3 regions of the Micromonospora lupini genome follow, and region 3 is predicted to be linked to each of the others. Evidence: predicted binding sites of a transcription regulator. Region 3 holds the regulator's gene; each other region holds the start of a gene.
The links. The regulator HrcA, encoded in region 3, represses chaperone genes, less so after heat shock. The targets are predictions, from matches to a motif close to GGTTNGCACNCTCNNNNNGAGNGTGCNAACC.

Region 1 (2,267 bases), on a different contig from region 3:
GACCCCGGTGTCGAGCCGGGCCAGGATGAACGGGCCGTGGAGCCCGATGTGCCAGGGAGTGTCGGCCGGCACGACCCGGACCTGCACGTTCGGCTCGGTGCTCATGGCCAGCAGGTGCTGTAGCTGTTCGCGCATGATCTTGTGGTCGCCGAGCTGCCGGCGCAGCGTGTGCTCCTCCAGCACCGCGACGAGGCGCGGACGCCGGTCGGCGGTCAGCACGGTCTGCCGGGCGAGCCGGGTCACCACACGCGTCTCGACCTGCTCGGCGGTCAGCTCGCCGAGCGTGCCGAGCATCGCCCGCGCATACCCCTCGGTTTGCAGCAGGCCGGGGATCACCGTCGGGTCGTACCAGCGCAGCGCCGCCGCCTCCCGCTCGTTGTCCTCCCAGGGGCGGAACCAGTCGGGCGCGGCGTGGAAGCGGATCAGCTCCAGCATGCCGACGAAGAGACCGCCGGTGTCCAGGGTCGAGTCGATGCGGGCGACGTAATCCGGTCTGACCGGGCTCTGCCCGGTCTCGACAGCACTCACGTACGACGGTGAGTAGTTGATCATCTTGCCCAGCTCCTCCTGGCTGAGCCCGCGCGCCTGGCGTGCGCGGCGTAGCTGTTCGAGCAGGAACGTCAGGGTCGGTATCCGGGCCATTCGATCCCTCTTTCCGCGGCCGTCGGTGATGGCAACCGACGGTAGGGAGCTGGCCACGGCGGGGCGATGCGCTCCCGGCGTGTTGCGGTAACGACTGGCGGAACTGTGGCGACACGGACAGCGGCGCGTTGGCACTCTCCTTGACGGAGTGCTAGCCACGGAATAACCTGCGATTAGCACTCTCACCCTGAGGGTGCCAGCTTCCGGGTCTCGCGACCCGGGTGCGCACGCCAGGCGGACCGGCACCCGCGACGACGGCACCGCCCGGTGGCATGAGGCAGATTGACGCTGGTCAGCCCCGCTGGCCGGCAACGAAACCAGTACCCCAGGAGGGTATGCCCGTGACTACCGCGACCAAGGTTGCGATCAAGCCGCTCGAGGACCGCATCGTGGTCCAGGCGAATGAGGCTGAGACCACCACGGCGTCGGGCATCGTGATCCCCGACACCGCCAAGGAGAAGCCGCAGGAGGGCACTGTCCTCGCTGTGGGCCCGGGGCGCGTCGACGACAACGGCAACCGGGTTCCGGTTGACGTGCAGGTCGGCGACACCGTCCTCTACTCGAAGTACGGCGGCACCGAGGTCAAGTACGCCGGCGAGGAGTACCTGGTGCTCTCCGCCCGCGACGTCCTCGCGGTCATCGAGAAGTAAGCAACCGATCAGTGTCGCTGCCCCGGTCCGGCTCGCCGGGCCGGGGCAGCGGCGCTTCGAAGGGACATTCATGGCGAAGATCCTGAGCTTCTCGGACGACGCCCGGCACCTGCTGGAGCACGGTGTCAACGCCCTCGCAGACGCGGTCAAGGTCACCCTCGGCCCGCGCGGGCGCAACGTCGTCCTGGACAAGAAATTCGGTGCGCCGACGATCACCAACGATGGTGTGACCATCGCCAAGGAGATCGAGCTCACCAACCCCTACGAGAACCTCGGCGCGCAGCTGGTCAAGGAGGTGGCGACCAAGACCAACGACGTCGCCGGCGACGGGACCACCACCGCGACCGTGCTGGCACAGGCGATGGTCCGTGAGGGCCTGCGCAACGTGACCGCCGGGACCAACCCGGCCGGCCTCAAGCGGGGCATCGACGCGGCGGCCGCCAAGGTCTCCGAGGCGCTGCTCGGCCGGGCCGTCGAGGTCGCCGGCAAGGAGTCGATCGCGAACGTGGCGACGATCTCCGCGCAGGACGCCACCATCGGCGAGCTGATCGCCGAGGCGATGGAGCGGGTCGGCCGCGACGGTGTCATCACCGTCGAGGAGGGCTCGATGCTCACCACCGAGCTGGACGTGACCGAGGGTCTCCAGTTCGACAAGGGCTTCATCTCGCCGAACTTCGTCACCGACCTGGAGGGTCAGGAGTCCGTCCTGGAGGACGCGTACATCCTGGTCACCACCCAGAAGATCTCGGCGATCGAGGAGCTGCTGCCGCTGCTGGAGAAGGTCCTGCAGAACAGCAAGCCCCTGCTGATCATCGCCGAGGACGTGGACGGTCAGGCGCTCTCCACCCTGGTGGTCAACTCGCTGCGCAAGACCCTCAAGGTCTGCGCGGTCAAGGCCCCGGGCTTCGGCGACCGGCGCAAGGCCATGCTCCAGGACATCGCGATCTCCACAGGCGCCGAGCTGGTCGCCCCGGA
Region 2 (2,267 bases), on a different contig from region 3:
CGCCGGGCGCCGGCATCGGGGCCTGGTTCGAGCGGTGCGGGGGCGCGCTGCGCCGGGGCTGGCGGCAGTTGGTGCCGATCATGCTGCTCACGCAGGTGTTGCCGGCGGCGGTGTTCTCGATCGTCCTGCTGGGCGTCGACCCGTCGCCCGCCTGGGAGGCGCAGGCCCAGATGGATCCGGCGGCCGGGCTGCCGGACAACTTCGCCGTCACCCTGGCAACCCTCATCGGCGCGCTGGTCGGCAGCAGCCTGCTGATCGGTCTGGTGCAGGCGGTGGGGTGGGCCGCCGGCAGTTGGGTGATCACCCAGCAGGCGACAGGCCGGCCCGGCAGCCTCGATGCGGCGCTGCGGTACGGCCTGCGCCGGGCGCTCGGCCTGTGGGGCTGGACGCTGCTGATCAGTCTCCTCGTCGGTATCGGTTCCTGCTGCTGCCTCCTGCCGGGCATCTATCTGGCGTTCGCGTTGAGCCTGGCCGGCCCGGTCTACCTGTTCGAGCGGCAGAACCCGATCGGCAGGTCGTTCGGGATGTTCCACGCCCGACTCGGTCTGGTGCTCGGTCGGGTGGCGGTGGTGGGCGGGGCCGTGATCGTCGGCACTGCGGTTCCCGGCTTCCTCGAGTCGGCGGGCACCGCCGCGTTCGGTGCGGACCCGTTCGCCTCCCCGGGCGCCGCGGTCGGGGCGGTGGCGGTGATCGCTGTCACGGCGGTGCTGGCGCTGCCGGCCCACCTCGTCCAGTTGATCGGTCTGCTGATCACGTACGCCGAGCAACGCGCCCATGAGGCGCCGGTGAACGGGGCCACACTGGCCGCGGAACTCGGCTGAGCGGGCTCATCGTGCTTGCACTCGGCAGGTGAGAGTGCTAAACAAGTCATTGGCACTCGCATACCGTGAGTGCCAATGGTCGGGACGGTGGGGCCAGGTTGCCCAGGCGTGGAGACGCCGGGGCGGCACATGGCCGGTCGTCGCGGGCTATCCGGCCCGGCCGAAGGACGTCGTCGTCGCCAGGTGGCGACGTCCCAAGGTGCGTACACCAGGCGGCCCATCCGGGGGACACATCTCGGGTGGCCCGTGAGTGTCCAGGAGGACAACGCCGTATGGCCAAGATGATCGCGTTCGACGAAGAGGCGCGCCGCGGCCTCGAGCGGGGCATGAACCAGCTCGCCGACGCCGTAAAGGTGACCCTCGGCCCCAAGGGCCGCAACGTCGTGCTCGAGAAGAAGTGGGGTGCCCCCACCATCACCAACGATGGTGTGAGCATCGCCAAGGAGATCGAGCTCGAGGACCCGTACGAGAAGATCGGCGCCGAGCTGGTCAAGGAGGTCGCCAAGAAGACCGACGACGTTGCCGGTGACGGCACGACGACGGCGACCGTCCTGGCCCAGGCCCTGGTTCGCGAGGGCCTGCGCAACGTGGCCGCCGGCGCCAACCCGATGGCCCTGAAGCGGGGCATCGAGGCCGCGGTCGCGAGCGTCTCGGAGGAGCTGTCCAAGCTCGCCAAGGACGTCGAGACCAAGGAGCAGATCGCCTCCACCGCCTCCATCTCCGCTGGCGACAGCACCGTCGGCGAGATCATCGCCGAGGCGATGGACAAGGTCGGCAAGGAAGGCGTCATCACCGTCGAGGAGAGCAACACCTTCGGGCTGGAGCTGGAGCTCACCGAGGGTATGCGCTTCGACAAGGGCTACATCTCGGCCTACTTCATGACCGACCCGGAGCGCATGGAGGCCGTCTTCGACGACCCCTACCTCCTGATCGTCAACAGCAAGATCTCGTCGGTCAAGGACCTGCTCCCGATCCTCGAGAAGGTCATGCAGTCGGGCAAGCCGCTGCTGATCATCTCCGAGGACATCGAGGGCGAGGCCCTGGCGACCCTGGTCGTCAACAAGGTCCGGGGCACCTTCAAGTCGGTCGCCGTCAAGGCGCCGGGCTTCGGTGACCGCCGCAAGGCCATGCTCGCCGACATCGCCATCCTCACCGGTGGCCAGGTCATCAGCGAGGAGGTCGGCCTCAAGCTGGACGCCGTCGGCCTCGACATGCTGGGCCGCGCCCGCAAGGTCGTCGTGACCAAGGACGAGACCACAATCGTCGACGGTGCCGGCGACGCCGACCAGATCCAGGGTCGGGTCAACCAGATCCGGGCCGAGATCGACAAGAGCGACTCCGACTACGACCGCGAGAAGCTGCAGGAGCGGCTGGCCAAGCTGGCCGGCGGCGTTGCGGTCATCAAGGTCGGCGCGGCCACCGAGGTCGAGCTCAAGGAGCGCAAGC
Region 3 (2,267 bases):
AGCACGGCGGTGTCCACGGTGATCGGGGCCTCGACGCCGAACGCCGTCTCGTGCAGGTCGAGTTCGAGTCGCAGGATCGCGTCGGCGCCCGGGCGGGTCCGCGGACGTGGGCCACGGGCGCCACCTCCGGCGCCGCCGAAGAACGCGTCCATGATGTCCTGAAAACCGACGAACGGGCCGGCCCCGCCGGGGCCACCCGGGCCGCCGGCGCCGCCGCCTCCCGGGGCGAGCGGGTCGCCACCCAGGTCGACGATCTGCCGCTTCCGGTCGTCCGAGAGGACCTCGTACGCGGCGTTGATGTCCTTGAACTTCTCCTGAGCCTCCGGGTCCGGATTGACGTCCGGGTGGAACTGGCGCGCCAGCTTGCGGTAGGCGCGCTTGATCTCGTCATCGGAGGCTTCCCGGCTGACACCGAGGATGCCGTAGTAGTCCCTGGCCACTGCGTTCCGTGTCCTCATGTTCGTCTCGCGTTACGCCGACCGGCGGCCGCAGCCGGCCGTCGGCCCTGACTGGTCAGTTCTGGGCCAGCAGCTCGCCCACGTAGCGTGCCACGGCGCGCACCGTGGCGATATTGCCGGGGTAGTCCATCCGGGTGGGCCCCAACACGCCGAGGCCACCCACGATGGTGGCCCCCGGGCCGTACCCGGTGCTGACCACCGAGGCGGCGCGCAGGTTGTCGAACTCGTTCTCGTCGCCGATCAACACCCGGGTCGTGCTGGGCTCGGTCTCGCCGATGAGCTTGAGGAGCACGACCTCCTCCTCCAGGGCCTCAAGGATCGGCCGCAGCGAGCCCTGGAAGTCGAGCAGGCCACCCCGGGTGAGGTTGGCGGTGCCGGCCAGGGCGATGCGTTCCTCGTGCCGCTCGACGAGCGTCTCCAGCAGGACCGTGGCGAGGGTGGTCATCGCCGGACGCAGCTTGGGCGGCGCCTCCTCGACAAGCGCCTGCACCAGCGGCGGAGTGTCCGACAGCCGGGCGCCGGCGAGCTTCTCGTTGACGAGCCGGCGCAGGTCGGTGACGTCGTCGGCGGGGACCGGCCCGGGCAGCTCCACCAGCCGCTGCTCCACCCGCCCGGTGTCGGCGATCATGACGAGCATCAGCCGGGTGGTGGAGATCGGCACCAGCTCCAGGTGCCGCACCGAGGAGCGGGCCAGCGACGGGTACTGCACGACTGCCACCTGCCGGGTGAGCTGGGCGAGCAGGCGTACGGTGCGGTGCACCACGTCGTCGAGGTCGACCGCGCCGACGAGGAAGCGCTCGATGGCCCGGCGTTCGGCAGGGCTGAGCGGCTTGACCCGGGACAGCCTGTCGACGAAGAGGCGGTAGCCGCGGTCGGTGGGCACCCGGCCGGCACTTGTGTGCGGCTGCCGGATGTAGCCCTCCTCCTCCAGCACAGCCATGTCGTTGCGGACCGTGGCCGGGGAGACCCCGAGCTGGTGCCGCTCGACCAGGGCCTTGCTGCCGACCGGCTCCTGGGTGGAGACGTAGTCCTCGACGATGGCGCGGAGCACGGCGAGCTTGCGGTCGTCCAGACCCATCCTCCGCACCTCCTGTCGCACGTCGGCCGCAGGCCCGCGCGGGGCCGACGGCCGTCCTGGCACTCGACTGTAACGAGTGCCAGTCTACGTCGGCGCCCCCGCCGACGCGATGATCAACGACAGCCCGTCGGTGCGGTCCGCGCCACCCCATGCGAGCCGATCGGCCCGCGGGGCCGGGCGGTGTCGCTCTGGTGCGACGTTGCCGCCGGCACCTACCGTGACAGTCATGACTGAACCACCTCGCCCTCCCGGCGCGGGAGACCCCGGCAGTTACCCGCCGGAGCCGACTCCCCCGGGCTCGTCCTCCGCGGCCGAGCCGCCCACCGCACCACTGTCCGGGGCACCCGGCCCGGGCGGCTATCCCCCGGCCGGTGGCTATCCGCCGCCCACCGGTGACCAACCGCCGTCGGGCGGCTACCCTCCGCCGGGTGACTATCCGCCGCCTGGCGGTTACCCGCCGGGCGGCCCGACTGGCGGTTATCCGACCGGGGGCGCGTTCGGCGGTCCCGGTGGCGGTTACGCCAACAACGAGGACAAGACCTGGGCGCTTGTCGCGCACTTCGGTGGCGCGGCTGGGATGATCATCAGTGGGGGCGTACTCGGCTGGATCGCTCCGCTGGTGGCGCTGCTGGCCCGGGGCAACCAGTCCCCGACGGTCCGGTCACACGCCGTCGCCGCGCTCAACTTCCAGCTCATCTGGTCGATCGTCGGCCTGGTCGGCTGGGTGCTCT

Region 1: the regulator HrcA is predicted to act here: its motif matches at 814-844, upstream of groES (co-chaperone GroES).
Region 2: the regulator HrcA is predicted to act here: its motif matches at 869-899, upstream of groL (chaperonin GroEL).

Annotation. Positions count from the first base shown of each region.
Region 1 covers NZ_JAPENL010000002.1:513,746-516,012, reverse strand. Annotated here, with positions in the region: gene OOJ91_RS17185 (helix-turn-helix domain-containing protein) at 1-642, opposite strand, end outside; gene groES (co-chaperone GroES) at 978-1,292, shown strand; gene groL (chaperonin GroEL) at 1,363-2,267, shown strand, end outside.
Region 2 covers NZ_JAPENL010000002.1:870,562-872,828, reverse strand. Annotated here, with positions in the region: gene OOJ91_RS18955 (hypothetical protein) at 1-821, shown strand, start outside; gene groL (chaperonin GroEL) at 1,094-2,267, shown strand, end outside.
Region 3 covers NZ_JAPENL010000001.1:3,111,111-3,113,377, forward strand. Annotated here, with positions in the region: gene dnaJ (molecular chaperone DnaJ) at 1-440, opposite strand, end outside; gene hrcA (heat-inducible transcriptional repressor HrcA) at 514-1,536, opposite strand; gene OOJ91_RS14455 (DUF4870 domain-containing protein) at 1,763-2,267, shown strand, end outside.